DNA from 4 places in the Intestinimonas sp. RTP31139st1_F5_RTP31139_211217 genome. Region 1 is predicted to be linked to each of the others. Evidence: riboswitches for the same ligand, from Rfam matches in the RefSeq annotation. Region 1 holds a riboswitch; each other region holds the start of a gene.
What was found. Region 1 has a riboswitch for cobalamin ahead of ABUA09_RS16890 (apurinic/apyrimidinic endonuclease family protein). Riboswitches for the same ligand answer to the same signal wherever they lie in the genome.
Positions count from the first base shown of each region.

Region 2: another riboswitch for cobalamin. It lies ahead of ABUA09_RS05635 (nitrogenase component 1); the one in region 1 lies ahead of ABUA09_RS16890 (apurinic/apyrimidinic endonuclease family protein).
Region 3: another riboswitch for cobalamin. It lies ahead of ABUA09_RS10885 (cysteine-rich small domain-containing protein); the one in region 1 lies ahead of ABUA09_RS16890 (apurinic/apyrimidinic endonuclease family protein).
Region 4: another riboswitch for cobalamin. It lies ahead of ABUA09_RS09520 (Ig-like domain-containing protein); the one in region 1 lies ahead of ABUA09_RS16890 (apurinic/apyrimidinic endonuclease family protein).

Region 1 covers NZ_JBCOAQ010000051.1:4,054-11,897, forward strand. Annotated here, with positions in the region: gene eutJ (ethanolamine utilization protein EutJ) at 1-650, shown strand, start outside; gene ABUA09_RS16860 (hypothetical protein) at 676-1,431, shown strand; gene ABUA09_RS16865 (EutN/CcmL family microcompartment protein) at 1,507-1,791, shown strand; gene ABUA09_RS16870 (4Fe-4S dicluster domain-containing protein) at 1,817-3,166, shown strand; gene ABUA09_RS16875 (BMC domain-containing protein) at 3,172-3,723, shown strand; gene ABUA09_RS16880 (ethanolamine utilization protein EutH) at 3,784-5,013, shown strand; gene ABUA09_RS16885 (EutQ-related cupin domain-containing protein) at 5,047-5,487, shown strand; cobalamin riboswitch at 5,621-5,807, shown strand; gene ABUA09_RS16890 (apurinic/apyrimidinic endonuclease family protein) at 6,112-7,086, shown strand; gene ABUA09_RS16895 (ANTAR domain-containing response regulator) at 7,341-7,844, shown strand, end outside.
Region 2 covers NZ_JBCOAQ010000005.1:21,998-29,841, forward strand. Annotated here, with positions in the region: gene ABUA09_RS05605 (GNAT family N-acetyltransferase) at 1-236, shown strand, start outside; gene ABUA09_RS05610 (hypothetical protein) at 241-1,050, shown strand; gene ABUA09_RS05615 (MATE family efflux transporter) at 1,081-2,427, shown strand; gene ABUA09_RS05620 (hypothetical protein) at 2,539-3,522, shown strand; gene ABUA09_RS05625 (dihydrofolate reductase family protein) at 3,659-4,339, shown strand; gene brnQ (branched-chain amino acid transport system II carrier protein) at 4,488-5,786, opposite strand; cobalamin riboswitch at 5,923-6,109, shown strand; gene ABUA09_RS05635 (nitrogenase component 1) at 6,245-7,747, shown strand; gene ABUA09_RS05640 (nitrogenase component 1) at 7,744-7,844, shown strand, end outside.
Region 3 covers NZ_JBCOAQ010000016.1:1,520-9,363, forward strand. Annotated here, with positions in the region: gene dpsA (dipicolinate synthase subunit DpsA) at 1-406, shown strand, start outside; gene ABUA09_RS10880 (dipicolinate synthase subunit B) at 409-1,008, shown strand; gene ABUA09_RS10885 (cysteine-rich small domain-containing protein) at 1,111-1,422, opposite strand; cobalamin riboswitch at 1,538-1,721, opposite strand; gene ABUA09_RS10890 (RidA family protein) at 1,822-2,202, opposite strand; gene ABUA09_RS10895 (asparaginase) at 2,343-3,356, opposite strand; gene ABUA09_RS10900 (M55 family metallopeptidase) at 3,375-4,175, opposite strand; gene ABUA09_RS10905 (ABC transporter substrate-binding protein) at 4,411-6,033, shown strand; gene ABUA09_RS10910 (ABC transporter permease) at 6,139-7,104, shown strand; gene ABUA09_RS10915 (ABC transporter permease) at 7,111-7,844, shown strand, end outside.
Region 4 covers NZ_JBCOAQ010000012.1:23,218-31,061, forward strand. Annotated here, with positions in the region: gene ABUA09_RS09520 (Ig-like domain-containing protein) at 1-2,154, opposite strand, end outside; cobalamin riboswitch at 2,504-2,749, opposite strand; gene ABUA09_RS09525 (NlpC/P60 family protein) at 3,108-5,120, opposite strand; gene ABUA09_RS09530 (VirB4-like conjugal transfer ATPase, CD1110 family) at 5,124-7,475, opposite strand; gene ABUA09_RS09535 (PrgI family protein) at 7,472-7,810, opposite strand.

The sequences.
Region 1 (7,844 bases):
AGGCGGCTCAGGTCCTGCGGGACGGCGTGGTAGTGGATTATTCCGGGGCGCTCCGCATCGTCAAGGAACTCAAGGCCAAGCTGGAGGAGCGCCTGGGCACGGAGCTGATGAACTGCGCCATCGCGATGCCTGCGGGCACCGAGTCCAGCGTCAAGACCCACCAGTATGTGGCCGAGGGGGCCGGATTCGAGGTCACGAACGTCCTGGATGAGCCCTCCGCCGCCAACTCGATCTACCAGATCGAGGATGGCGTGGTGGTGGACATCGGCGGCGGGACCACCGGCCTTGCCATCCTGAAGGACGGTAAGGTGGTCCAGATTGAGGATGAGCCCACCGGAGGCACCCATCTCACCTTGGTACTGGCGGGAAATTTCCACGTCCCCTTCCAGGAGGCCGAGGCCATCAAGCAGGATTATTCCCGCCACAAGGAGATTCTGCCGGTGGTAAAGGCGGTCGTCGAGAAGATGGCGTCCATTGTGAACCGCTATATCGATAAGGAACACACCGACGCCATCTATCTGTGCGGCGGCACCTGTTGTCTGACGGGGATCGAAAAGATCTTCGAAAAAGAGACGGGGATCAGGACCATCAAGCCGGCAAACCCGTTCCTGGTGACGCCTGCGGGTATCGCCATGAACTGCAAAATCTGAATGTTTTTAGAAAGGAGGGGAAGGCATGGATCATAATGCTATCGTGGATGAGATCTTGCGGCGCGTAGCCGAGAAGATTTCAGAAGCGGAAGGCGGCAGCGCCGATTGTGGGGAGTGCGGTGACTGCGGCGACAAGCCAGGACTGCTGATCCTCACCCAGGATCACGGTACAGCCTGCCATGCCATGCTGGAAAGCGAGGCCCTGAAAGCCCACTACAGCACGGATTGCGCGCTCATGCACCACTATGAAGTGGATTTGAACAACTTTGAGGCCGTGATCCTCTTCAACCTGACCTGCGACGCCCTTTGTAAGCTGGCGTCGGGCACCTGTGACAGCGCATATACCCGTCTTGCCTCCCAAGCCATCCTCTCAGGTAAAAAGGTCTACGTTCCCACCGAAGAGGTGGAGTTGTACCAGTACAAGGAGACGGCACCCGCTGCCTACTATCATATGATGCAGCAGAAGCTGGATCTGTTGGTGGCCTCCGGCGTGGTCGTCTGTGCGCAGGCCAGCCTGGAACAGGTCATTCTCGGCGCGGCGGAACCCGCCCCCGTTCCGGCGGCAGCGCCTGCGGTGCCGGAGTGCGCCTGCTCGGCGCCGATGTGCGCAGAGCAAAAGGAACTGCGCATCGACAAGCGGGTACTCACCGAAAAGGATCTGATTGAGGCCAATATGGCCGGGGTCACCTGTATCCGCATCAGCGAGAAATGTATCATCACCGCCCTTGCAAAGGACGCCGCCAAAGACCGCGGCATGAGCATCGTCAAGGACGAGGCGTGATGACGCCGGGGATCGGGAGAGCGCCCTGCGCTCTCCCGGGCCTGGCCGCCCAACAGTCAAACAGGGGGACAGCATATGAAAGTCGCAAAAGTCATCGGCAACATCTGGGCTACCCGCAAAGAGGAAAAGCTGGCCGGCTATAAGCTGCTCATCGTGCAGCCCATCAATATCCTGGACGGCTCCAAAGACAAGACGCCCATCGTGGCCGCCGATATCATCGGCGCCGGTGTGGGCGAGACGGTCATCATCGTCGGCGGAAGCTCGGCCCGGAGCGCGGCCGGGGACATGGCGGTCCCCGTTGACGCCACTGTGGTGGGTATCGTGGACGACCAGGAGATCGACTCCAGCATTTTGGACTAAGGTAAGGGATTAAGGCGGTGAAAGCATGAATCTGACCGAAGCAGTCAAGGCAGCCGGTATCGTCGGCGCAGGCGGCGCTGGGTTTCCCACCCACGTCAAGCTGAACGCCAAGGCCGAATGCTTTGTGGTCAACGCCGCAGAGTGCGAGCCTCTCATCGAGACAGATAAATATCTGTGCCGCACCTATGCGGACGAGATCATCGCCGCAGTGGCCGCCGTGGCCACCCATCTGGGGGCCGAACGGGCGGTGATCGCATTGAAAGGAAAGTATAGGGCTGAGATTGCCGCACTTTCCGATGCCATCGGGCGCATGGGCGCCCAAGTGGAGATATTTGAGATGGGGACCTTCTATCCCGCAGGCGACGAGCAGACCATGGTCCAGCAGGTCACGGGCCGCTCGGTCCCGGAGCGGGGCCTCCCACTGGACGTGGGATGCGTAGTGGACAACGTGGGCACCCTGCTCAATATCTTCGACGCCCTGCAGGGTAAAAACGTTACCGATAAGTTCCTCTCCGTGGTGGGCGAGGTAAAGGCTCCCATCATGCTCCACGTTCCCGTGGGCACCGCCATTACCGAGTGTGTGGCGGCGGCAGAGCCGACCATCGGCGCGTATTCTTTGATCCTGGGCGGACCCATGATGGGCAAGGTTCTGGAGGACCAGGCGGCCATTGAGGCGGCTGTGGTCACCAAGACTACTGGCAATATCATTGTCCTTCCCAAGGACCACTATTTGTTCCGCCGGGCGGCACTCCCTATGGCAGCCATCCGGCATCAGACCAGAAGCGCCTGCATTCAGTGCCGCATGTGCACCGACCTCTGCCCCCGCTACCTCATTGGTCACCAGATCCGCCCCAATCTGGTGATGCGGAATCTCTGGCGTGAGGAGAGGATGGAGGACAACGAGGAATATCTCCGGGCGTTTGGAGATGCGGCAAACTGCTGCGACTGCGGCGTTTGTGAGATGTTCGCCTGCCCCATGGGGCTCTCTCCGAGAAAAGTGAACCAGTACATCAAAGGGCAGCTCCGCTCCCGTGGTATCCAGGTCCCGCGGAACATGGAGCCGCAGGCAAGAGAGTTTGTGGATCAGCGGCACACGCCCACGGACCGGCTGGTGGCTCGTCTGGGCCTCAGCCAATATTACGGTCTCCACGCCCATACGTGTAAGGAACTGCACCCAGAGACAGTGTTCGTCCCCTTCTCACAGCACATTGGGAAGCCCGCAATCCCGGTAAAGGCAGCGGGCGACCATGTGGAGAAAGGCGAATTGTTGGCGCAGGCGGCGGAAGGCCTGTCTGCGAATATCCACGCCAGCATTTCCGGCGTGGTGGAGGAGATCACCGAAAAAGGCGCCCGCATCCGCGGTCGGAAGGAGTGAGAAGCATGGGAAACGCCAGCAGACTTGCCATCGGCATGGTGGAACTCAACAGCATCGCCAGGGGCATCGAAACCTGCGATTACATGGTGAAGGCGGCCCAGGTGGACCTCATCCGCTCCTCCACCGTCTGCCCTGGCAAGTACATGATCCTGATCGCCGGCGACACTGGCGACGTAAAAGCCTCCATGGCTGAGGGAATCAAGCGGGGCGGAGAGTGCGTGGTGGACACCCTGACCCTCCCCAACGTGCACCCTCAGGTCATTCAGGCCATCAGCATGACCACGCAGGTAGAAAAGCCGGGCGCCGTGGGCGTTCTGGAGTTTTACTCTGTGGCCTCCGCCATTACGGCCGCCGATGTGGCTGCCAAGGCGGCCAATATCACCCTCATTGAGGTCCGCATCGGCTACGCCATCGGCGGCAAGGGCTATGTGACCCTGACCGGTGATGTGGGTGCGGTCCGGGCGGCTGTGGCCGCGGCGGAGCGGGAGGCGGAGCTCCTGGTGGGCACCACGGTCATCCCCAGGCCGTCGCCTAAGCTGTTCCAGTCCCTGCTGTAAGCAAAACGGAGGGGCAGCCCTCCGAAACCGATTCATCAAGAGAAGGAGAAGGAGCATAATATGGATTTTAGTGAACTGATTGCTGCTGCCGACCCCAGTGTCTTTACCGAGAGTATTTCCGCATGGATCTCCGGTATTTCCATCAACTCCGTGATCATGATGATCATGATGATCTTCATGCTCGTGGGCGCCATCGATAAGATCTGCGGCAACAAGCTGGGTTACGGCGAAAAGTTTGAGGAAGGCTTCAACGCCATGGGCCCTCTGGCCATGTCCATGGCCGGCGTTGTGGCGGCCGCCCCGGTGCTGTCTATGCTGCTGGGCCCCATCCTGAAGCCCATTTACGGCATCTTCGGAGCCAGCCCCGCCATGTTCGCCACCACCCTGCTGGCCTGTGACATGGGCGGTTATCCTCTGGCCATGCAGCTGGCCGAGGGCGACGTAGCCATTGGAAACTTTGCCGGCCTGATTCTGGGCACCATGATGGGCCCCACCATCGTGTTTACCATCCCCGTGGCTCTGGGCATCATCAAGAAGGAAGACCGTGGCTATCTGGGTGCCGGCGTCCTGGCCGGTCTCATCACCGTGCCCATCGGCTGTATTGTCGGCGGCCTGATGATGAATACCCTGGCCCCAGAGTATCACCTCAACTTCATCACCATCATCCAGAACCTGATCCCCGTAATCATCATCGCGGCCCTGATCGTCCTCGGCCTGTGGTTCGCCCCCGGCCCCATGATCAACGGCTTTAACAAGTTCGGCACCGGCGTTACCATCGTGATCACCGCCCTCACCGCCATCGCGGTGTTCGAGCAAATCACCGGTATCATGTTCCCTGTGTTCCACATCATGGTGGAGAACCCCGCCGACGGCTCCCGTGGCCTGGACAGCGGCCTGCTGACCTGCGGTCAGATCGCCATCGTCCTCATCGGCGCGTTCCCCATGGTGGAGTGGATCACCCGTACCTTCGGCAAGCCCCTGGAGAAGATCGGTGCCGCTCTGGGCATGAACGAGCAGGGCTCTGCCGGCATGGTGGCCAACCTGGCCAACAACATCGCCATGTTCAACATCATGGGCGAGATGAACCCGAAGGGCAAGCTGCTGAACGTGGCCTTCGCCGTGTCTGCCGCCTTTGTGTTCGGCGATCACCTGGGCTTTACCGCCGGCAACAACCCCGACATGATCTTCCCTGTGATCGTGGGCAAGCTGGTGGCTGGTGTTACCGCCATTATCGTGGCCAATATTCTGGCCCCCAAACTGCTGGCTAAGATCGAGAACGTAAAGTTCTGACAACAAGACCGCCTGGAAAGGTAAGGAATCGCTATGAATGTAAGTGAAGAACTCATCCGCAGCATCGTGGAAAAGGTCCTCTCGGAGACGGCCGCCGCGTCCTCCTGCGGCTGTGGCTTTGAGAAGCACGTGGATCCCAGCGGCGTACTCAGCGTCAAGACCTCCACCGTGAAGCTGGAGCCCTTTGAGGGGCGGAACGACGTCAAGCTCAAGGATGTGGCCACTCTGGAAGAGGCGCCCCGCATGGGTTGCGGCATCATGGAGCTCACCGACGGAGCCGACTTCGAGTGGACCCTGACCTATGACGAGTGGGACATCGTGCTGGAAGGCCGTCTGGAGATCAAGATCGACGGGCGTGTGGTAGGCGGAGATGCCGGAGACGTCATCTACATCCCCAAGGGTAGCCATATCCATTTCAGCACCCCCGATCACGCCAAATACGCCTATACCGTGTTCCCTGCCGACTGGCAGTAAGGAAGCGGGACCTCCTTCCCATCCCCCCGCCGCCCATTGGGCGGCGGGGGGATATTGTCTTTCAGATTTTTCCTTTTCCCCTTGACAGGGGTTGAAGAGGAGATTATAATAAAATCAGCCAAGCTGACAACTGAATCATAAGTGGTACGCAGGTGCTGATCCCATTTGCTCAAAAGGGAAGTCGGGTGAGAATCCCGCACAAAGCCGTTGCTGTATTGGTGAAGCGGACCCCCAAGATGTCACTGGAGTGAGAACTCTGGGAAGGCGGGGAGCGCGTTTGACACCTAAGTCAGAATACCTGCCTGTGTATGGCGCACGAGAAACCTCCTCGCGCTTAGGAGGGTGCAGCCCCTGTGTCACTTCCACAGGGCTATTGCTGTATCCTTGTTAGAGGATACGGCTTTTTTGTTGTCGGCGCTCACTCCTTATGTGACGTGTCAGGTGGCTTCTTCACCTCCCTTTGGACTGGTATGGCGATCCGAAGAAGGACGCGGGCCCGTAGCTGCCACTGCGGGGCCCGCCCATACCAGGAATATCCACCTGTGGGAAGACCGTGGGGCGCTCCGACGTAGGGGGTGTCCCACGGCTTTTTTTCAGTTCATGTGAGAGAAAGGAGGCGTTTGGTTGAAAAAGTTGATCAGTATGCCGATGACCGCTGGAACGCTGGCGGAGTATCCATCGACCAGGAGCTTGGAGGCAGCTTGCCGACACTTTGATTGCGACGGGCTGGAGGTGATCTGGGGCGGGGAAGACCTGCCGGAGAACATCCCGGAGCATCTCCATGTGGGATACCATCTGACCTTCTTCCCGGACTGGCTGGATTTCTGGCGGGCGGACCGGAGGGCGCTGACCCGCAAGTTTGGGAGCGCGACCGCATGGACCTCCTTTTACGGCGGACCGGAGGGGCCGGACACCCTGTTGAAGCTCTATTCCGAGGATCTCGACCGTGCGGTGCAGTGGGGGGCCGAGTATGTGGTCTTCCACGTCTCGGATGTGTCCGTGGAGGAGGGCTATACCTATCGTTGGGAGCACAACCATCAGGAGGTCGTCGACGCGGCGCTGGAGGTCATCAACACGCTGCTTTCGGGCCGAAATCTTACACTGGCCTTCCTAGTGGAGAACCAGTGGTGGCCGGGCTTCACCTTCACAATGCCGGCGCTTACCAGGCGCCTGCTGGATGGCATTCAGTATGAGAATAAGGGCATTATGCTGGATACCGGCCATTTGATGAATGCGAACCTGGAGCTCAGGACACAGGAGGAAGGGGCGGACTGGGTCAGCCGAATGCTGGAGGAGCACGGCGGGCTGGGGAGCATGGTCCGGGGAATCCACCTCCACCAGAGCCTCAGCGGCGCCTATGTAAAGGCCCACACAGGCAGCCTGCCGGACCCCTGGCCGGTGGACTATGCGGAGCAGTTCTGCCAGAGTTATCAGCATATCCTGAGCATCGATACCCATCGCCCATGGACCACCCCCGCCGTACGGGCGCTGGTGGAAAGGATCGCTCCGGAATGGCTGGTACATGAGCTCTCTGCGGCGAACCGTGCGGAGCGGGACAAGCGGTTGGAGATCCAAAGCCGGGCTCTGGGCGTTCTTTAGAAAAGAAAGTCCGTTGGGGGAGGGGCGCACGCGGGTGCGTCCCTCTTCCACTGGGAAAATTCCCGGCAAAAGGCCTAAGAAACATTGACAAGAGCCCAAGGTTTGTGTATAATTCAAATAACGTCAAGCGGGTCACGCGAAAGAGCGGATCTGCCTGTTATGCGAGATGTGCGGAAGCGTCTTGAGCACCCGTCCGGTGTTTGAGTGCGCTTTTTTTGTTGTTGAAAGGCCCCTTGGGGGATGTGTGGTGGAATATGCAGGCAAAGGGAAACTATGTTGTCCTGGCAGACAGCAGCGCGGAGGACCGCGGGAGACTGCGGGGGATTTTGGAGCGGGGCGGATATACGGTCGCCGGAGAAGCCAACGACGGCGTGGAGCTGGTCCAGCTCTGTGAGGCGCTTCGGCCGGAGACGGTCTTTCTGGATATCCCCCTGCGCTATCTGGATGGCCTTTCGGCGGCCGCCTACCTGCGAAAGGAGCATTTGGCGGAGCTGGTCTTCTTTGTGACAGGGCGGTCGGACGAAAGGCTGGTGTCCGCAGCCAGAGATCTGGGAGCGGGAGGTTATCTGGTAAAGCCGGTGACGGAAAAACAGCTACTGCCGGGGTTGGCCGCAGCTCTGGCGCGGAACAGAGCCATGGAGCGCATCCGGCAGGACTGTGCCGAAGTCGAACGGCAGATCAGTGAGCACCGGACGCTGGAGCGGGCCAAATGTGCCGTCATGGAGCGGGAGAAGCTCAATGCGGGGGATGCGCTGGAC
Region 2 (7,844 bases), on a different contig from region 1:
TCTACGCCCATCCGGCGGAAAAGGGGAAGGGATACGGCGGGCTGCTCATGGAGGAGGCGCTCCGCCGCCTGCGGATATCCGGCTTCTCCCGGTGCTATGTTCTGGTCCTCCGGGAGAATGAGAACGCCCGGCGGTTTTACTCTGACCACGGCTTTGCCTGGGACGGCACCCAGGTGGAGATCCCCTTTCCGCCGGACACCGTCTGTATTGATCTCAGGTATGCAAGGGAGCTGTGACACAATGAAAAAATGCGCTTGGTTGCTGACTGCCCTGTTTCTTTTGGCAGGCTGCACCAGAGAGGAGCCCGCTCGCATCTGGACGCCCTCTCCCGCATCTCCCACCCCCTCCGCAGCCGTCTCGCCGGAGCCGGAATCGGCTTGGTGGGAGGGCCTGGTGGAGGAGGACCTCCCAACCGGGCTGGCCTCCCCAGACCAGTTGGGAGCGCTGGGGGAAGAGGAGGTCCTGCTGCTGGGCCGCACCGCCGTCACCTCCCTCTATGTTCTGGGCGGTGACAGCGGCATCCTCCTGCTGCGGAATGGGCGCCTCTCCCACTTTGGCCAGCAGTTCTCGCCAAAGGACTCATTATCCCTTCCCGAGCTCTACCAATGGGATTACGACGGCGACGGCCTGGACGAGCTGGCGGTGCGCTACCTGATGGAGGCGGAGGGCGATCAGATCGTTTACGACCTGCATATTTACGACTGGTCGGACGAGACCTGTACCGATCTCCCCGTCACTAGGGATGCCTGTGCCGACAGGGCTCTGGCAGCGGTGACCAGCGACTACGATCCCGGCAGCGGTACCCTTACCCTCTCTTACGGGGACACCAGCGCGGTCTATCGCTTCCCGGAGCAGTACCGTCAGTCCCCGGGCAGGATATCCTTTGCTACCAGCTTTTTTCGGGAACAAAACGGTGTGTTTACCGTTATTCTGGGCGCCAGAGCGGAGTCCACCGGCGCGTGGTTTGCCAATGTTTTGGCGGACATCGAATATGACGGGGCGGATTTCACCCTCCGCAACCTCCGGGTGGAGCCCACCACCGTGGTGTGACCTCCGCCTTCCTGAAAGGATGGTCTAGGTTTGGACGAAAACAAGATGGGGACCATGCCGGCGCGCCGCCTCCTCCTCCATATGGCTTGGCCGATGATGCTCTCCATGTTCATCCAGGCCCTTTACAACATGGTGGACTCCATGTTTGTCTCCTGGATGAGCGGCGAGGCCTTTCAAGCGCTGGCACTGGCCTACCCTGTGCAGATGTTCATGATCGCCGTCTGCGTGGGCACCGGCGTGGGCGTCAACGCGCTTCTATCCCGCCGCCTGGGAGAGCAAGACAGAGCCGGGGCCAGCGCCGTGGCTATGAACGGTGTTTTCGTTTATCTTCTCTCCTGGCTGGTCTTTCTTCTTTTCGGCCTCTTTTTGGCCCGGCCCTTCATGGGCTTTTTCACCTGCGACCCGTTGATCACGGACTACGGCGGCATCTATCTCTCCATCATCACCTGCTGTTCTGTGGGGATCACCATGCAATTCGCCACCGAGCGCATTCTGCTGGCCAGCGGCGATCCTTTGGGACCCATGATCATCCAGGGCATCGGCGCGGTGCTCAACCTGATCCTTGACCCCCTTCTCATCTTTGGATGCGGCCCCGTTCCCCCTCTCGGCGTTGCGGGCGCGGCGCTGGCCACAGTGTCGGGACAGCTTCTGGGGATGACTGTGGGCTTTTTTCTCGTGTCCGGACGAAAGGACCTCTCCCTCTCTCCCCGGCGCTTTCGCCCCAGCGGAGACGTCATTCGGGAGATCTACCGCATCGGGCTGCCTGCCATCGTGATGCAGTCTCTGGCCACCTTTATGACCTTGGGGCTCAATAAAATCATGGCCCTCTTCTCTGAGAGCGCCGTCTTTATTCTGGGCGTTTACTTCAAGATCCAATCCTTCATCTTTATGCCGGTATTTGGGCTCAACAACGGGCTCACCCCTGTGGTGGGATATAACTACGGCGCCCGGAGCCGGGGCCGCATCGTGGCGCTGATCCGCTTTGCCCTGGAGATCGGCGCGGTCATCATGGCGGCGGGTACGCTTTTGCTGGCTCTCTTTCCCCACCGCTTTCTCCAGCTCTTCCACGCTGAGAGCAACGTCCTCGCCACCGGCGTGTCCGCGCTACGGATGATCTCCTCCGGCTTTGTCTTTGCCGGGGTCTCCGTGATCCTATGCGCCGCTTTTCAGGCCATGGGAGCGTCCATGCTGAGTCTGGCGGTCTCACTGTCCCGCCAGTTGGTCCTGATCCTGCCCGCAGCGCTGCTGCTGGGCCGTTTCTCACCACGCTTTATGTGGCTGTGCTTCCCCATTGCGGAGCTTCTCTCGTGCCTGCTGGCGCTGCTTTTCTACCGCAAGGTCTACCGCGAGAAGCTTGTGCCCATGTCGGAGAGATGAGTTTCGTTTCCTGATTGTTATAACTTTGTAGTTGTTTTCCGCGCATAGAGCGGGTATAATCTACAAATGAACCATTCTGTACGCCTGTGAACGGAAGGGAGGGCCTTCCTTTTGAGAAAGCTTTTTCTGTTGTGTGCCGCCTGCCTGCTGGTTCTGGCCGGCTGTACCAATGACCCTGAACATGGATCCTCTACCCCCGCCCCTGACGCCGGAACTGTTACCCCTGTGGATACCCCCACCGCCGCACCCTCCGCCCCGACCACCGCGCTCCCCGTGGAGTCCACACCCCTTGTCTCCCCCACGGCCGCGCCCGCCACTGACACCGCCGTTCTTCCGGAGCCCTCTCCCGATGTGAGCCAGCCGCCCCTGCCGGAGGAGACCTTCGACCCGGACGCGCTGACCCTGGATGACTTTCCAACTCAACTGATAACCAGCGGCACCGCAGTTCTGGAGGGCACCGAACCGCTCTACCTCATTGCCCAGATTCCCGACCACGACACTTGGCTCTACGGCCTCAGCGGCGGCTACGGACTCATTCTCCGGGTGGGCACCCAATGGAAAAACCTGGACCTGGGCTATCTTACCCCCCGCGCCGTCCTGCCCGCCATGGCCTACGGCGATTTCGACGGAGACCTGGAGCTGGAGCTGGCTCTGCTGGTCTACACAGACTCTGGTACCGGCGTGAGCATCTGGGATCTCCACATCATTGAATTTGAGTCCGAGATGCTCTGGACGGATTGTTGGTTTGCCCCGCCGGATTATCAGGCCATTCTGTCTCAGATCGTGACCTATACCCATGACCCGTCGGTCGGCGGGGTTACCATCGCCGCCGGGGAGAGCCGCCGGTTCCAGCCGGACCCCGCTCTGCAGCAGGACGGCCTGACGCCTGGCGCTTTCCAGACCGGCCAGTGCGGGGACGGCATCGTCAGTTTCTCTGTCTCCGGCGACGCCATCCGCGCCGATTTCGGTGTCTCCCTCTTCTATGAAAACATCGTTCCCTCCGTGGAAGCGGGCAGTGTGCAGGCCGACGTCATCTTTACCGGCTCCGCCTTCGGCCTGGCCAATTTCATGGTTGTAGCGGACGCCCCCGCATAATAGAAAGGAAGGGGCGGAACCGTCTGGTTGGGAGGACCTGCCATAAGGAAGCTAACACCCGCCGAGAAGAAGCTGCTTTTCGGCGGGTGTTTCTTTATAACGATCTCACCGACAACTCGGAGTTAGGAGAGATAAAATGGATAGACCGATCACAACGCTGTTTATGCTTATGTCTGTTGATGGAAAAATCAGTACAGGGGCAACAGATGATTTAGATGTAGACAGAGATTTCCCTAAAATTGTGGGCGTTCAAGAAGGACTGCACCAGTATTATGAGATAGAGCAGACAACCGATTTGTGGTCGCTCAATTCTGGCAGAGTACAGAAAAAGATGGGCGTCAACTCGAAGGGAATGCCGAATAAGTCGTCTGTTTCCTTTGTAATCATCGACAACAATCATTTGACCAAACAAGGTATTCGCTATTTTTGCGCCCGCTCAAAAGAATTTGTGCTGGTCACATCCAACGCAGACCATCCGGCATTTCAGGTGAATGAGGACAACCTTCATATCATCTGTCAGAGCAAGCTGTCTTTGCCTGATGCACTTGCAAAACTCAGGTCAGAATATGGCTGTGAGAGAATCACCATACAAAGCGGCGGTACATTAAACGGGCTGTTTCTTCGGGAAAAGCTGTTTGATTATATTGATATTGTTATTGCCCCCATTTTAATTGGCGGCAAGGATACATCCACACTGATTGATGGGAAATCTTTGCTATCAGAAAGTGAATTATCCCAATTGGGTGTGCTGAAATTGCAAGAATGTATGGTCTTGGAAAACTCGTATCTCAGATTGCGTTACCAGGTAATCCACTGACAACTTCCAGTTTGCTGCTCTTTCCTACGAGCACTTTCCCCGAAATTGTCATAGTGGGTTACATACTATAAACAGGGCAAGGCAGACCATTGCGGTCTGCCTTGCCCTTAACTTCTTTATGAAGCCTTACCCTTCCGCCGTTCCTTTTTTACTGTTTTCCTCTTTCCGGCAGCAGGACGCCCACCAGAATACCCAGGAGAGCCGGGATCACCCAGCCCAAGCCAATGGAGGCCAAAGGCACCGCGTCCAAGAGCGGGATCGGGACTCCCAGATCCTTTAGCGCAAAGAGGACGCTGCACACACCGGTAACCGCCACAGGGACCGAATAGGCGCAGCGATGCTCCGCCAGCCGCTTCTGAAAGAAGGAGAGCGCAATGAGCACAATGGCCACCGGGTAGATCGCCCCCAGAACTGGAACGGATATCCGAAGGATAAGGTCCAGCCCGGCATTTGCGATCGCCATGCTTACCACCGCAAACATCGCGGCCCATCCCCGATAAGAGAGTCTGGGCCAGAGCAGGGAAAAATACTCGCCGCAAGAGCTGATGAGCCCCACACAGACATTGAAGCAAGCAATGACAAAAATCGCCGCCAGCAGCAGGCTGCCGGTTTTTCCAAACAGGGCGGGAACAATATTGGTCAGCACCACCGCGCCGTTGGCGGCCCCCGGGAAAGCCCCGCCGGACAGCGCTCCCACGTGGGCCAGCATGGAATAGACGGCCAGAAGCATGGCACCGGCGATCCAGCCGGCCCGGACCGTACTCTTCACCACATCCTCTTCCCGCTCCACTCCCATGGCACGGATATTCAGGGAAATGATGATGCCGAAGACCAGGGCAGCAATGGTGTCCATGGTCTGGTAGCCGTCTAGGAAGCCTTTCGCCACGGGATTTGCGGCATAGGCCGCATCCTGGGGCGGTCCGTAGCCCTCCAGCGGATTTACAAGACAGCCTACGAAGGTGACCACGATCAGCAGGATCAGAATGGGGCACATGACCTTGCCCAGGCGATCCGTCAGCTTCTCCGGACGGAGCGCCACCCACAGGGCAGCGGCGAAAAACACCAGCGAATAGAGCAGTTGAAGCAGCCCGAGGGGGGCGTCCGGCCCCGCAAAGGGAGGGACCGCCATCTCAAAGGAGGTGCTGGCCGTTCTGGGAATGGCCAGACACGGGCCAATGGACAGATAGGCCAAAATGGTGAACACCCGTGAAAAGAGTGGATGTACCCGGTTCCCCAGCGCGGCAAGTCCCCCGGACCGTGCCACCGCCACCACGCCCAGCACCGGCAGTCCCACTGCGCTGAACGCCATTCCCAGCATGGCGGGCCAGGTGAGCGTTCCCGCCTGCGCGCCGACTCCAGGTGGGAAAATCAGGTTCCCCGCGCCAAAAAACATGGAAAAAAGGGTGAATCCAACCAGCGCCTGGCGTTTTCCACTGAGCTTTTTCATCGCGCCCCTCCGTCCGACCGAAATCTCACATCTTTAGGAATTTATTATACCGGAGTATTCTCCCATTGTAAACAGGCCGTTTCGCCTGTCCGTGAGATTCTATGAAAAAACTCTTGTGCTTTCGATCAGAAAGTAGTATATTGTCATATGTACAAGTTCCGGTTTTTACCGGTGAAAATGGAAGCGGGTGAGAATCCCGCGCGGTCCCGCCGCTGTATGCGCATCAGGCCCCTCCATTGTTGCCACTGAGAATGTTCACATTCTTGGGAAGGCGGAGGTTTCGCCGCGTAAGCCAGAAGACATGCTTGTATATCTCTTGTCTGCTTGCGTGGAAACGAGCCTGGACAGAGTTTCAGTATGGAGCCGTTTTGCTCTCATACTGGTTTTTTGCGACGAATTCGGGTCGCATAGCCGTAATGGCTATGCGACCCTTTTTATTTTTTCAGAGGTGATTCTGCATGCACCAGCCCTTCTTTGACGATCTTCGCACCCTGATGTATCCCTCCGCCCTGCTTCATACCTTCGGGGTCAACGGGAAGGTCTCCGGCAGTGTGGGGGCGGCCGGAGAGATAGGCGGCGGTGTGGTCGTCATACTCCACGGCCCAAGGGGCTGCGGCTTTCACTACCGGCACTCCGCCAGGCGCCGGCACCAGCCCTTTTACCCTCTGCTGTGCTCCGACCTCACGGAGCGCGAGATCATATGCGGTGGAGCGGACGCGCTGCGCCGCACCGTCTCGGAAGCTTGGGATCGCTACCGTCCCGCCCTCATTCTGATCGTCCCCACCCCTGTGAGCGATATCTTGAACGAGGACATCCGCGCTGTAGCGGAGGCGTCCCGCACCCAGGGGATTCGGGTGGCTGCCGTCCAGTCGGAGCTCTTCTCTCACCGGGACAAAAACTATTCCCGCACGCGGGTGCGGGAGTTGGCCCGTCAGAAAATCACCGGAGACAACCGTCTGGAACTGGAGCTTAAGGGGTGCGGCTTTACGGAGGCGCTCTGGGCCCTGGTGGAGCAAGTGATGGAGCCCCAGCCCCCCCTTCCCCGCAGCGTGAATATTGAGACGGTGGGCTGGGGGAGCGAGGGCACCCTGGTTCTGAAGGAAATCGGTTCTTTTCTGGGCCAGTGCGGCATCACCGTCCACTGCTGGATCCCCAGCGCGCCGCTGGAACTTCTGATAACGGCGCCGGCCGCCCGGCTCAACCTGGTCAAACGAGTCCGCTGGGCCCGGAGGATGAAGGAAAGGTTCGGCACCGACTATCTCCATCTCGGCGGCGCCGGACGCTATACGGGCCTGGAGGGTATCGCCCTCTTTTACCGTGATATCGGGGAAAAGCTGGGCCTTCTAGACGAGATGGAGCCCCTTATCGCCGCAGAAACGGAGAAGGCGCTGGCCCAGACCGAAACGGCCCGCCGCACACTGGCGGACTACCGCTGCGCTCTGGTGTGCCGCGGGCTACAGACCGCTCCGCTTCGCCTCAAGCTGTATGCCAGCCTGGGGCTGCCGATCAGCCACATCTGTCTGATCCTGACCCCCGAGATGCGCCGCGAGATGGCCCTGACTCCAGAGCTGGAGGCGCAGCTGATGGACCGGATTCAGGACGCCGCGGGGCTTTATGCCGGCGGCAGCCCCATCCTGCTAAATCCCGGCGAGGCGGAACTGCGTGAGGTCTTTGCCGTTGTGGACGCGGTGGTGGGCACGGGGGACGTTACCCTGGAAGGGCTGGGCGCGCCCCTGATCCCCGCTATGAGCGAGACCGTCTCCCTCTCTTTTGAGTCCTATGTCCGGAACGTATTCCGCCTCTGTGACCGGCTGTCCGCCCGCACCGCACGGGACGAACTCATTCTGAACCGGATGCCCTTTCAGACCCGCTATTACCCCCTGTATGACGGCTCTGAAAGTCTGTGGGCCAAAGAGATGTGGGAGCGCATGTGGCTCTATCGAAAGGAAGATGTGCAATGAAAACGGCGGACGGCTGCAAACTCTTTGGCGCGCATCAGGCCCTTACCGGTATCCAGGGCGGCGTGGTCCTGCTCCACTCGGTGGTGGGGTGTAATTT
Region 3 (7,844 bases), on a different contig from region 1:
CCTGGGTTTCGGCCGGCTGGGCAAGCTGTTGGCGCACCGGCTGAACGCCCTGGGCGCCCGGGTCAGCGTGGCGGCCCGGAAGTGGGCTGACCTCGCCTGGGCCGAGGCATACGGGTATGGGGCCGAGCAGATCGAACGCCTGGACGGCTATCTGTGCGGCTATGATCTGGTGGTGAACACCGTCCCGGTACGGGTCCTGGACGCGGAGCGCCTGGCCGATCTGCGCCCCGGCTGCCTGGTCATCGATCTTGCATCCAAGCCGGGGGGAGTGGATTTTGAGGCGGCGGTGCGGCAGGGGGTCAGGGCGATTTGGGCCCTTTCCCTGCCGGGCAAGGTGGCCCCAGTGACCTCTGGAAAGATTATCCGTGACACGATCTATAATATATGGAATGAGTTAGGAGTCTGAGCATGGAACAGGTACGTGTGGGGTTCGCTTTCTGCGGCTCATTTTGTACATATGATCAGGTGATGCCGGCGCTGGAACGGGCAAAGGCCAGATATGGAGCGGTCACGCCCATCATCTCGGAGAAAAGCGCCGATACGGACACACGCTTCGGCGCGGCCCACGAGTTCATGCGGGAGATGGAGCGCATTTGCGACAGGCGGGTCATCGACTCCATCCAGAAGGCAGAGCCCATCGGCCCCCAAAAGCTGCTGGATGTGCTGGTCATCGCCCCCTGTACGGGGAGCACGCTGGCGCGGTTGGCAAATGGCTTCAGCGATACGTCGGTGACGATGGCGGCCAAAGCCATGTGGCGGAATGGGCGTCCCGTGGTCCTCGCCGTGTCCACCAACGACGGCCTGAGCGGCTCGGCCAAAAACATTGCGACGCTTCTGGACAAGAAGAACGTCTACTTTGTCCCCTACCGGCAGGATGACCCAGTAAAAAAACCCACCTCTCTGGTGGCGGATTTTACCCAGATCAATGCCGCTGTGGACGCCGCCCTGGAGGGCCGGCAGCTCCAGCCCCTGCTGTTGGGACCCGCCGAAGAACCGGCGCATGGATGAAGCATGAGAATACCCCCGGCGGCTGTTGCCGCCGGGGGTATTCTTTCGTCAAAGGGAATGGAAAAGATAGGATGGATTCCCCTTCCCGTAAAAGGGGCAGGATCAGACGCCGCGTCTGCGCGACTCCGCCATGCGGCGGGCAATTTCCTGAAACTTGGAGGTAATGTACCCGTAATTGTCCCGCCGGTGGGGAAGAGTACAGCGGGTACAGTCTTTCACACCGCTCTCGGTATAGGAGAAATTTCCCCCGCAGTCGGGTCCCAGGGCGTAGAGAGGGCAGTAGCAGAACAGACAGTTAAAATTCTCCGGGTCGTCGGTGGGGTGGCAGGGGAAATATTCGCACGCCCGGTTACAGAAGAAAGAATACCCCTTGCCCTTCCAGTAAGGCTCCTGGGTCTTGGTCTCATCGGACATAGCTAAAGCTCCTTTCCCGGTCTTCACCAAAAATAAAAAGCTGCGTCCCGGAGGGCGCAGCGATACGCGCTGAAAGGCAGGCGTAGCAGCACCCTCTCAGGCTCGGAGAGGTTTGGATGTGCGTCATACGCAGGCAGGTATTCTGACTTCGGCGTCCAGCGCGGTCCCCGCCTTCCCGGAGTTGCCTCCAGTGGCGCTGTGGGGGTCCGCTCCGCCTATACAGCAACGGCTTTGTGCGGGATTCTCACCCGGCTTCCCTTTGTCTGCCCGAAATGGGCGCCTGCGTACCAGTCGGATTTAATTGTCCCTAACAGCATACTCTGAATCCCGCCCTATGTCAAGGGGAGAAAAGAGTCTGAGCATGGAAACCATGCTCAGACTCTTGAGAATCAGGGGGTGTCAGCAGGCCGCGACCAGCTCGATCTCCACCAGCACGTCCTTGGGAAGGCGGCTCACCTCCACGCAGGCGCGGGCGGGGCAGGGGCCCTCGAAAAAGGCGGCATAGGCCTCGTTGACCTCGGGGAAATGGGCCATATCGGTAAGGAAGATGGTGGTCTTTACCACGTCGGCAAAGGTGAGGTCCGCCTCCTTGAGGATGGCGGCGAGATTGGCCATGGACTGCTTGGTCTGGATGGAGTAGCTGGCCTCCACCACCGAGCCGGTGGCCGGGTCGACAGGGATCTGACCGGAAATATAGAGGAAGCCGTTGGCCTTCACGGCCTGAGAATAGGGCCCGATGGCCTGGGGGGCATTGTCGGTGTGGATGTACTGAACACTCATGAGTACGACCTCTTTTCAAAAAATTTTTCTGAACGCATGATTTACTTTCAGTATAACAGCGCAGGAAGAAATGAGCAAGTATTTTTCCGGCTTCAGCGCGGCCGGAAAACTACCCCCACCCCGAATGGCGCGTGCGGCGGTCAGGCGACGCCGCACGGTTCCAGCCGGAAGACCAGTTCGGTACAGCCTACAACAGCGTGGTGATTGTTGTAGAGGTTTCTGTCCTGAAAGCTGGGCAGAGAACAGGCCTCCTCCGGCGTGATGACCCCGAGCTGGGTGAGGACCGATAGGATGGCATAGGGGACGATGGAGGAGGCGCCGTCTTCCATTTTGAGAGCGATGCCGATCCCCCTGTCCCTGAGGCCCACGGCATAGAAGGCGCTGGCACCCGATTTGCAGAAGAGCCGTTCCCCAAAGGCGGCCATCAGTTGGGTACAGATCCGTTCGGACCCCGCCACCATCTCCGGGTGAGCGGTCATGGCGGAGGTGACGCGGCGTACGGCGGCGGCCCGGGCTGGGTCAAAGAGCGAGGGGAGGGACATGCGGGCGTACCCCTGGGCCAGGCGGGAAAGGGGCAGGGCGTGGACAGGGACGCCGCAGCCGTCCACAGCCAGCCGAACTTCCGATTCCTCCACGCCGCACATGTCGGCAAACACCGAGAGGATACGCCGCTGGACCGGGTGGTCCGGAGAAATATAGTTTTCCAAGGGCTCCCCCAGATGACGGGCGGTGATGAGCATACCGGCGTGTTTTCCGGAGCAGTCGCAGTAGATGGGGGCCCGGGGGACGCCGGCGAGCTTCAGAGCATCCTCGGCCGGGACGTACATAGGATATTCCGCCCCGCAGTGCAGGTCGCTGGGGGAGAGTCCCGCCTTCCGGAGAATACTCTCCACAGCCTCGATGTGAAAGGGCTCTCCGTTGTGGGAGGCACAGATGACAGCCAGCTCCCGCTGGGTGATACCGTAGTGCTCCAGCGCGCCGCTCTCCGCCACGGGGACGGCCTGGATAGGCTTGGCGGAGGAACGGGCAAAGGTGAGGCGCTCCGGGTCACCCAGCTTCCAGAGAAGCCGGCCCGTGTGGTCTGTTACCGCAATGTGGCCCCCATGGACCTGGTCCACCAGTTCCCCGCGGTATTGATAGGCGATATCAGCCATAGCGCGTGCCCCCGTTTCTCAAATTACAAAGTAGAAAAAGCGAAGTACGTCGCCGTAATCGTCGGCATCGAAGGCCACAGTGGTGGGAGAGAGGAGGCTGGCGCCGGGGTAGTGGGAGCTCCCATAGGCGTCATAATGGTGCAGATAGGTGACCTCCACATGGAAGTGATCGGGAAGGACCGGGGGCTTGGCGGTCTTTGCGGCCGCCACAGCCCGGGCCGCCATGCCTTCGATCTCCTCCTGAACGAGTTCCGGGGTCTTTGTAAGGACACCATAGCCATGGCCGGACTTGGTGGGCACGGTGAGGATGCCGGGCACGGCGCGCGCCGCCGCTGCGCACAGGCCTTCGTCGCCGCTGGCAAACAGGGTGGGGACGCCCCGATAAGCGGCAGCATGGGCGGAGACCTCGAATTCTCCCCACAGGGCCCCGTTGACCATGAGCCGGAAAATGCGGGAGCTCACCATGGTATGGGAAGTGGGGTTGCCGGAGGCCGAGGCGGCATCGTGAAAGCCCACCATCAGCATACCGTCGTAACTCTCGTCGAAGATACCGGTAAGGCCCACGATATCGTGGGTCACGCCCCGAAGGAGCCGGGCACCCTTGGGGAGCAGAGCGCAGTCGATGTTGCAGCCGTCCCCGTGCCCATCCTCTATTATGACCTCGTCAGCCCCGGCGGAGAAGAGGCCGCGGGCCGCGGCGGCGGCCTCCAAAGTCATTTCCCGGGCCATAGGCGCATAACAACTGTTGGCTGAGCGGGCCTCGTCCCAGCAGGACAGAGAAGCCACGCCCTCGATGTCACACAGCACGTAAAATTTCATGCATGCTCCCTCCTGTGATGATAGTAAGTGTAGGGATTCGACAAAAAATAAGGGCATTAAATAAATATCATGTTGACAATTTATTTTCCAACTGCTATGATTTTATTACATTGAAATGAAAAAGTAAATATGGAAATTAAATTTTATGTTTATGCGGTTATGTCCGGCATCGCTCTTAATTTTGCTTGCAAAGGCGCAGGTTCTAATAAGAAGGTTTTAGAAGGAGGAAACAGATATGAAAAAGAGAACACTTGCCCTGATCCTGTCCGCAGCCATGTGTCTGTCTGTAGCCTTGTCCGGCTGTACGGCGGACGAACCCAGCCAGAGCGCCTCCACTCCCGCGCCCGGAGGAGAGACCAGCGCCCCCGCCGAGGAGGGCGGAAAAAGTCTGACCATTGCGGTACTGAACGATGTCATCTCTCTGGACCCTGCGGCAAAGGACAGCAGCTCCGAGATGCAGATGGCGTCTCACCTGTACGATCCCCTGGTGGACTACGACGCCGACCTTACCAAAAAGCCCGGTCTGGCTGAGAGCTGGACCATCCTGGAGGACGGCGTGACTTGGGAGTTCAAGCTCCGCCAGGGCGTGAAATTCTCCAACGGAAACGATTTTAACGCCGATGATGTGGTATTCAGCTTTGAGCGGATCCTCAACGACCCCACCCTGGAGATGGGGGTGTACCTTATGCGCCTCCAGGAGGTCAAGAAGGTGGATGATTACACCGTACAGTTGGTGACCAAGATTCCCTATCCTGTGTTTGCCGGCAGCCTGGTCCATATCATGATGCTGGACAAGGAGACCTGTGAGGGCCTCACCAGTGAAGAGATTGCCGCCAATCCCGTGGGCACCGGGCGCTATTGCCTGGAGGAGCACGTGAAGGAATCCTACATCAAGCTGGTCCGCAACGACGATTACTGGGGTGAACTCCCCGAGGCGGAGACCGTAGAGTTCCGCGTCATAGCCAACGCGGCCACCCGCACCACCGCCCTGATTAACGGCGAGGTGGATTTCATCTCCAACATCCCCGTGATGGACGTGGATCGCCTGAAGAGCGACGCCAACATTCAGGTGGTCACCAACCCCAGCCTTTCCTGCAGCTATATGGGCTTTGACCTCCTCAATGAGCACGGTTCCGCCGGCACCGACGACCCCAATCCGCTCCTCAACGTAAAGGTCCGCCAGGCCATCTATCATGCCATCGACATCCAGACCATCATCGACACCGTAATGAACGGCTATGCCACTGTGGCCAACTCCTATATGCCCAGCATCTGCGTGGGATACAATCCGGATGCAGAGCGTCCTGCCTATGATCCCGAGCTCGCCAAGCAGCTCCTTGCTGAGGCCGGCTATCCCGACGGCTTCTATCTCCGCATCGACGCCCGCAGCGACAGCGACATGAACGCCGACCAGGTGTCTCAGGCCATTGCCAGCTATCTGGAGAAGGTGGGCATCACCACTGAGGTGAACCTTCTGCCCCGCGCCTCCTTCTATGAGAAGGTGGATGCGGAGAATCTTCAGTCCTCCTTCTTTATGGCCGGCTGGGGCGACGGCTCCGGCGAGGGCATGGTCATCTTTAACGACATGCTCTATACTTATAACGGCAAGCCCGGCATGGGCGAAGGCAACAAGGGCCACTACAGCAATCCCGAGGTGGATGCGCTGCTGGACGAAGCATCTGTTGAGGCCGACCAGGACAAGCGCGCGGCCCTGGTGGAGCAGGTGGATCAGATCGCCCGGGACGAGGCCGCCTATGTGCCCTTGTTCTTCAAGGATAATATCTTCGGCGTGCGCGCCGGGCTGCAGTACACCCCCCGCTCCGACGACCATATCCTGGCTTGGGATTTCACCTTTTAAGACAACGTAAGAACCATCGCTGGGAGGAGGAGGACGGGTGCCGTTCTCCTCCCCCTTTCTACCTCCCGCCAACAGGGGTGCAGAGCCCATAAATGAGGTGTTACCGTGTTCAAGTATTTCCTGAAACGGCTGGCGCAGATGGTGGTCACCCTTTTCATCGTGTCCATCCTGGTGTTCGTTCTGGCCAACTTCATCGGCGATCCCGTCAATATGCTGGTCTCCCCCAAGGCTCCGCCCGAGGTCCGGGATCAGGTCCGGGAAGAACTGGGGCTCAACAAGCCCATTCTGGAGCAGTATGCGATCTTTGTTACCAATGCGCTCAAGGGAGATTTCGGCAAGTCCTACATCTACAAGGAGGATGTACTCTCCCTGATTGCCCAGCGGGCACCCGCTACGCTGGAGCTGGTTTTCGTATCGGTGGTGCTGGCCCTCGTGATCTCCATCCCGCTGGGCGTATATGCGGGGGCCTTTCCAAAACGGAAATCCAGTACGCTGGTGATGGGCGGGTCCATTCTGGGCATTTCCCTGCCCTCCTTCTTCATCGGCATCATGCTGATCTACATCTTCTCCCTGCACCTGCACTGGTTCCCCTCCTCCGGACGGGGGGCAACGGCGACCTTCCTGGGAATGAAGTTCAGCCTGTTTGTGCCCGGCGGGCTCAAATACATCATCCTGCCCGCCCTTACGCTGTCTGTGACCAACATAGCCTCCCTGGTACGGCTCACCCGGGCCGGTGTGATGGAGAACATGCGGCAGGACTACATCAAATTCGCCCGTGCCAAGGGCGTGTCCACCCGAAAGGTCCTTTTCGGTCACGCCCTGAAAAATGCCCTGATCCCGGTCATCACGGTGTTCGGCATGGAGATCGGCTCGCTCATCGCCTTTACAACGGTGACTGAGACCATCTACTCCTGGCCGGGCCTCGGCAAGCTCCTCATCGACTCCATCAACTCGGTGGACCGGCCAGTCATCGTGGCCTATCTGATCCTCACCACCGTGCTGTTTGTGTTCATCAACTTTGTGGTCGACCTCCTCTATACGGTCATCGACCCGAGAATCGAATTCAGGTGATGCGCTATGAGTGAAATGGAAAAAAAGAGCACAGCCCCCGACAAGAGCTGGCTCCAGCGCGCTGCTGAGTCCGAGTTCTTCCACAACTACAAGCGCAGTCCCTCCGCCATCATCGGCACGGTAATCGTGGTGCTGGTACTGTTCATCGCCCTTTGCGGGCCGCTGTTTGCCCCCCAGAACCCTTACGATGTGGGCTCCCTCTCCCTTACCGACTCCTACAAGCCTCCTATGTGGCAGGAGGGGGGCGAGCCCCATTTCATTTTTGGCACCGACAGTCAGGGGCGTGATATCTTCAGCTCCCTCATCTATGGAAGCCGCATCTCCCTCTTCATCGGCGTGGTGGGGACTCTGCTGGCCTGTGCGGTGGGCATCACCCTGGGGCTCATCTCGGGCTACTTCGGCGGGAAGGTGGACGCCCTCATCATGCGCCTGGCAGATATCCTGCTCTCTTTCCCGGATATCCTGGTGGCCCTTTTCATCATGACCATGTTCGGGCGGGGCGTGAGCAAATTACTAGTGGTTTTTACTATTATTGGATGCGTCACATATATCCGCACCGTCCGGGCCGAAGTGCTAACGGTGAAACAGATGGAATATGTGGATGCGGCCAGGGTCATCGGCATCCCCAATCTTCTTATTATCGCCAAGCACGTGCTGCCCAATGTCATGACCACCATCATCGTCCTCTCCACCATGAAGGTGGGCGGGCTCATTCTGGCTGAGGCCACCCTGAGCTTTCT
Region 4 (7,844 bases), on a different contig from region 1:
CTCCACCTTAAATAGATTTGCCTCAGGCTCAATGATGTGGTACTGTATCCCGCCGCTGCTGTATTCCTCTCCATTCCATTCGTAAGAGACATGGGTCGTGGCAGGGAAGCCCGGATTATAGATGCCGGAGAATTTAGGGATTGGCATATAGAGTCCCCGCAGACTCACGGATACCGTATCCCCGGGGTAGATCTCGTCGCGCCCCTCTACATTGTTATTGGTAATAACATCAAGTTGCGAACCACGAACCACGCGGTAATCCGTAACTCCATCCGCCTCTATGCAGATCACATTATTTCCAGGCTCGATCGGCACACGGAAGCTTTTACCGGAAGCAGGCGCCTGTCTCCACTCGCTTATTTTCCCCCCCAGGACAGAGGCCACAGAGACTGTCACGTCATTCCCATCCGGGGCAATGGACATCTCGCCACTGTCGCCCAGAAAATAGCAGACGTTGTACTCGGCATCCCAGTCGACTCCCGATATCTCTTTGTATTGGTCACCCACGGTCACCACAAATACCCCTGTACGAATGGGGTCGGTGGCGCCGTAGAAACCGCTGGTGGCCGTCATCCACATGCCCTTCCCGGCGTCGTTTACATCCAGCGCGTCGTAGCTTACCTCGACAATGGCCACCCCTTCCTTCTTTGCGGTGACCCAAGCCCAGTTATCGCCTGCGTTGCCTCCATCCATTGTCTCAATGGAGATGATGTCCTCTCCAGAGACAACATGATAATGGAAATCCGGCTCGACCATGATATTATCCGTTATTGTATGGATAATCTGCCAGGCCGCGCGGTAAGCGCGCACCTTATACTGCTCGCCTATGTCCAGCTCCAGCTTATTGCGTTCATTGATATTCAGCAACAGACTACTTTCGCTGAACGCGTCTCCGGAGGTGCGCAACTCTTTCGGCGACCGAGATGCATCAAAGTTGACTTCCAGCCTATCGCCGGAGACATTGCCCACAAAGCCGGCCTCTGTTCTCATGCCTTCCATAGAGACGCGGTAAGTCACGTTACTACTGCGTGTGATATTGAAAACATGGTCTACTGTCCCGTCTCCCAGATCAACAGTCTTCACACTGTCAATCCGTTCAGCGTTAAAGTTGAGCACCTGTGTATATAGGGCCGCTTCCGCCCCTTTCGGAGCGTTAATGGTAAAGGTGGAGGTTTCGTTGAGCTTTGTACCAAAGGTAGCCGCTCCCTCTTCAGGCTGAACTGCATAGTTTCCCCAAATGGTCGCCCCAACGCCATGTTCAACCGCATAATCCTTGGACGGTGTAAACACGTTGTAATAGAGCAGTGCGTTCCCACTGACAAATGCGAGCGTGGGATAGCACTCGTAACCAGCCGAATTTATATAGGGATCGCCCATCGTCGCCACGCCGATTTTGTTCATCAGCCTGACGGAATAGTCCTCAGCAGTAGCTTTTTCCCCATCGTATTCATTTACGACATAGGACTCAATCAGACGCAAATAGATCTTTGTGTCGTCTACGCTCTGATAGGTTCCCCCGCCGCCTTCGGCCGGAATCCGAAAGGCCCCGCCGCCAAGGCTGTTGCCTTTCTCATCCACGGCGCGGAAAGAGTAGATTCCGCGTTCAAGCGTCATCGAATAAACATCATATTGATCGTCGCTCTGTGCATCCTTGGTATACGCGGTAATGGCGCTTTCTTCCCCAAACGTATCCCGGTTATCCGTACCGAATCCCTCCGTCGGATAAAAAGAGATTCCATTCTCTGCGATGAGGCCCTTAGGAATATAGACCTGAACAGCGTACGGATCGTCTGTTACTGTAACGGTACAGGTGCTCTCAGCCGTTGTCCCGTCGTTCCTTGCGGTCTCGGCCGTAATGGTTGCCGTCCCAAGCCCCTTTCCGGTAACCACACCGTCCCCGTCCACGGACGCCACAGTCGGATCCGAGCTGCTCCACTCGAGCTCATCGCTCGCGGTTTCCGGAGAAAATTCAACTGTCAGCGGGAGTCTGTCTCCGATTTGAACGCTCCCGCCTTGTTCAGCAATCTTTATGTTCTCTACGGTTGCCTGCGTGTCTTCGGCAGACTGCGCACTCACTGTTGCCGGCAGAAGTGCCAGACACATGGCCAGTACAAGCAGTACCGCCAGCGGCTTTTTTATTTTTAGTTTCTTCATGTACACGTTTTCCCCCTCTTAGATCTTATGTCTTCTCCATTTGCTCAAGAGCCATCAGCATCTGCTGCTCCAATCATTGCCGCACCCCCATCTGTAGATTTTAACGGCCGGACCCTCTGCACGCTCTTCCTTATCTTCCCTCCCTAGCTTTATTACGATATGGACCGGCGCGGCGGCGCTGTTTTGCCGCTTGTCCTTCCGACGTTTCTCTTTCATGTCTAAAGCGTTTCTTCTTAAAAAGCATGACCTAGTTCCGTTTATTTCCACAAATTGGAAAGAGTGGGCCATAGAAGATTTCTCTTCCACGGCCCACTCTTTCCGTGTTCACTTCCATCGCCTCACTTTCACGGTTCCGGTCTCCAACATCGTAGGTCTTCCGGTTCATACCTTTGGGGCCTTCTTTTAAAAAGGCCCTGCGCTCGCTGTTCTACCTTCTCAGGGTTCCCCCCCCCAATGGCCGACTCACGCCGCGAACAGCAATCTCCGATATATACGGAAATGGCTTTTGCTCCGGATTCTCACCGAATTTCCTCATCCCCGCACCTGCCATTTTCGGCAGCTTTTTCACGGGGGCACGATGCCACTATATTTCTTTGTACCAACTTACTCGGACAAAAGCATACTATTTTCTTTATGGCTTATTATACATTAGCCTGTCGAAAAAGTCCAGCTTTTGTCGGGGACTTTTTCGACAGGCTGCAGCCACGAACCAAATCAATGGTTCGTGGCTGTTTTGCAGTTACAACTATTACAAAAAAGAACGCATAGAGCGCTGTGCAGCTGCGGTGTCAGCACATTTTATTCCGCACAAATACAATGCCGCGTCAAGCCATTCGCTTTCCGGAAACTCCTCCAATGATAGTTCCGCTAAAGCGCACTGCAACACCATGTTGGGCCGAGGAAGATACCGCAGATCAGATAGATATTCACATTGCATTTTCTCGGCCAGTGTATCAAGCAGTCCCATCTGATGCCTCCGCTGAATAAATGGTCGGTCTGGTAATGGCGGCAAAGCCAGATTTTCCGGTAATGACCACATTGTTTGCGCCGCTGGCACAATGGATGACCAGCAGTTCGCCATTTTTATCTCTGCCGCCGACGATGCCGACGTGGCTATCTCCAGGATAAAACACCAAATCACCGGGAGCTGCTTCCTCCCATGTAATGGTGGAACAATAGGTGTGCTGACTGGCTGCGCCTCCGCCATGGCCGATGACACAACCCATTGCATTATTGAATACCCAATCTACAAAACCGGAGCAGTCCAGTCCATAGGGGCGGTAGGTGCCGGTAGTGGGGCTGCCCGCCGCTGTGACTTCTTTCAGCTGTCCCCAACGGCTGTCCCAGCCTATGGCGGAGGATTTTCCTCCCCAGAAGTAATTGACCTTGCCGACAAGAGAACAGGCTGTTTGTACCACCGCTTTTCGCTCCGGCGAGAGGTCTGCCGGAAGCCGCTTTAGAATCTCAGACGCATCAGCGGTGATCGTGACCAAATCACCCACCAGTTCCATGAGAAGGTCACGGTGAGCCAGCAATTCGTCCAACATAGAGATCTGCTGTCCCGTGAAGTCATAGACGGTTTTCATTTCTTCCGCAGTTTTAGGCACGATGACGATCTTCAGGTGCTTCTCCGTCCAGCTATCATCCCGGCCATCGTCGGGGTCACTGTCCGGGTGGTCGATCACATCGACGGTATGGGACACGGTACACATATCCGCGAAAACCACCTTCAGCCGGGAAATCCGGTCAGCATCCAGGGTCGCCACATCGGCGGCGTCAGCACCATCGTTTCCAGCAACCTTCACCGCAAAAACGGCCAGCACCTCCGCCCAGTCCGGGATCGTCCCCTGGAGCGTCATATCGTCGTATGTGTCCGCTGTCTGCAAAGCCATCAGCTCGGCATTGAAGTCATACTGTACCTGAGCCACAGCACCTGACACCGGCACGGTATCGGGTGCTGTGCTTTCTCCTGCGAACAGAATGCCAAACGGTGAGGCGGTGATAGCGCCAATGACGATCACTACCAAAAGCACCACCTGCACAGCCGCGCCACCGCCAGCAGCCATGATGGAGCTGACGGCAGAGGCCGTCGCACGACCTACCGCAGCACCGGCCCGCAGGGCCAGCTGACCACCGTCCTTCGCCGCCTGAGCCGCCTTTTTTGTGGTCTGCTCCAGCATCTTTTGCTGGGTCTTGCGCTGGACGGCCTGCCTTGCCTTTCGTGCGTGGGTTGCTCCTGGTGAGAATATTCCCCTTTGACCGTGGACGGTCTGCTTGACCCCCATAGGCGGATGCTTGACGGAAACGCTGGGTCCAGAGCGGATCTTTTCAGAGTGTCTGAAGGAAGAGGCGGCAGTTCTTTTTTCGGCCAGTTGCCCCGCCCGTTGCTGCTTCTGTATGGTACTCTGCACCATCTTTCGCCGCCCACGCTCCTTTGAAGTGGGCGGCGAAAACACGCGGCTATCCCTGGGTTGCTCTGATGCAGATGGAAAAATGCCATCCGATCCAGATGCTGTTGGCATAGTCGATGGGCGTAGCTTGACTTCTGTACTCCTTGCCGCTTCTAACCGACGCTTTTGGGCAAACTGCTGTCTGGCCCGCTCCATCGTGGGTTTTGGGGCCGTTGAGATGGGTGGTTCCGAGGTGGTCTCCGGGGCTTGGGTATAGATCTCTGGAGATACCGGGTGTTCCTGCTGCGGGGCGGTTCTGGGCGGCTGCGCCTGATTTTGCTTCCGTTTGTGTCCGGCCACACGGCGCATCCCGTCTGCCGCCGCAACAGTCCCACGCTTGCCGGTACTCTCCACCTTGTCCGTCGCATATTGCACTGGATTTTTCTGCCCCGGCTGGCGCTGCTGCTGCCTGTCTGCAAAGGGCTGTTGCAGGATGGCAGCGGCCTCTTTGGGGATCGCGCCTTGCTTCCGGAGCTTGGGTCTATCCATCTGGGGCCGGGTTTTCAAATCGGCCATGGCTTATCCCTCGCCCGGTTTGGTAGTCATGAGCCGATACAATGCCGTATCCTTGGGCAACTCATTGATAAAGGGAACGATCCCTCCGCCCACTTTGATCAGGCCGTGGCCTGCCGGGGCATCGCTGACATAATCCATTTGGGTACTGGAGGTCCCCAGCAGGCGGGACAGTTCGTTTCGGTCTGTGGCCGCCTGGTTCAGCATCAGCAGAAATTCACTGTTGGCGAACATCATACGGGCCGTATCAGACAACAGACATTCCTCCACATTCTGCGTGATACCTGTCAGTGTAGCTCCGTATTTACGAAACCGCTTCCAACATTTGTACAGAAATTCTCCGCTGTAACTGTTGATGCTGTGACTGCCGCCCATGCCGCCTGCAAAGAACAAATAGATCTCGTCGATGTAAACGTGGGTCTGTTTCTTTTCTCGCCGGTTGCGGATGACGCGGTTAAAAATAGCGTCCAGCATGACCAATAGGCCAATGGGTTTCAAATTCTCGCCCAGGTCCAGGATGTCAAAGCAGAGGATGCGGTTATTGGTGTTGATATTGGTCTGGTGGGCAAATACATCTAGACTTCCTGTGGTGAACAACTCCAGTGCCAGTGCAATATCATGGGCCACTGGCTCCTTCTGCATCATTAGATCCCGATGCAGGTCCTTCAGCGTAGGCGGGGCACCCTGATAATTCTTGATATACTCCTCATAGATATTGCCGGCACAGCGGTCGATGATGGACTTCTCCTTCGCCCCCACTTGACCGCTTCCCATAAGCTGCTCACAAAGGGACATGATGAACTCGCTTTTCAGCACCAGCGGATTCTTTCCGTCGCCATACTCCGAGGACAGGTCCAGGGCGTTGATATAGCAGTTTTCCGCGCTGGATGCGGAAATGGTGATGACCTCGCCGCCCAACGCCCGCACCAGAGGCCCGTATTCCCGCTCCGGGTCTACCACGATCAGGTCATGGTCGGTGGACAGAGCCAGAGAAGTAAATTCCTGCTTTGCCGCCATGGACTTTCCGGAGCCGGACACTCCCAGAATAAATCCGTTGCCGTTGAGGAGATTGCCCCGGTTGCAGATGATAAGGTTATGGGACACGGCATTGATCCCGTAATAGATACCGCCCTTGTCCTGGATCTCCTGACTTTTGAAGGGCATCAGCACGGCGGTGCTCTCTGTGGTCAGTGTCCGCACGGCGTCGATCCGCCGCAGGCCGTAGGGCAAGACGGTATTCAGCGCATCCTCCTGCTGGTACTTGAGGGTGGCAAACTCGCATCCCCGCGTCCGGGACAACAGGGATTCCGTGTCCTGGTCAAGCTGTTCCAGACTGTCCGCCAGATGGGTCAGCGTCACCACACCGAACATCATGCGCTGGTCGCGCTCGGTGAGGTCGTCCATGTACTCCTTGCCCACCTTCTGCATCTGCTCCATCTGATAGGGCAAATTAGCGGTGAAGTTATTATTGGAATTCTGCCGCTGCTGCCAGCGGTTGGCGTCGGAGTCCACGGACATGATGACCTTATCCACCATCTTGATGGCGTCGTCCATACCGATGGGCACGATGTCGATGGAGAGCATCATGTTCCGGGGATAGTCCATCAGTTCGGTGATCATATCATCCCGGATGAAGCTGGCATAATCCCGCAGGAACAGGGTACGCCCAAAACAGTCTCCCATCTCATAGTGGTCCTTCTGGAACAGGAGACTGTCCGGAGCGATGGCGTCCAGAAAGCCGTGGCCCCGCTGCATCGTTTTCGTCAGGTCAAAGTGGTACTCCTGCTCCTCGCCGGGGCGGAAGAAGTCATGGAACAGGCGCAGACGTTCACTCAGGCTGATCTCCCGGATGGCAGAATCCATGCGGGACAGGCTGGTGGTCAGATCGGTACCTACCCGGTTAAAGAAAGCTTTGGCCTCCTCTACATTTTTTGCCTCGGTGGAGATGGTGATATACTTCTCCTGGATGAGATTATTGCTGTCCGCCGCCTTATCGGATAGGATGTCGTTGTACTCCACCCGGAATTGGTCCAGTCCATCCCCGTTGAAGGACATCAGCAGTGTGTGGGCAAATTCCTTTTGATTGAGCCTGCGGTTGAACAGGGTGATCTTGGCCGTGGCGTTGACCGGCAGCGCATTGAGAAAGGTGCAGTACGCCATAAAAAGCTCCATCTGCTTTTCCGGCGAGGCAACCTTGTAATTGACGTCAAAAAAGCGCCAGGTCTTTGAAAACCTGCCGCTCACCTGAAAGATACCGTCTTTATAGACACGCTTGATGGGGATGGACCTCTGAACGCTTTTGGGGATGGCAAAGGCATCCCGTTCAGAGTTGTGCTTTGCTTGAAATAGCTTTATCAATGCCGTTTTTCCTCCTTTCCAAGCTGCATGAGGTAGTAATTCTCTGATCTCCATACACGGGGGCCAGCCAGCAGAAACGAGGTCTTGAACCACGCCCAGAGAAACCGTTCCAGCGTCATGCCGTTATAGTGAAAGAAGCCTGCTGCGGCAATGGGGGACGCACCTACGATGCAGACCCAACTGACAGTTTCTCTGCCCAGCACGCCATGCAGACAGAAGTACAGCCCTACCGCCGTCCCCACTGACAGCACCGCACAGATAAACTGCCGCAGAGACAGGCCGAAGAAAATCGTTTCCTTATAAGTTCGTATCTCCTTGTTGATTTTGATTTCCATATTGTTACTTCCCCATTCTTGTTATAGACCAAAC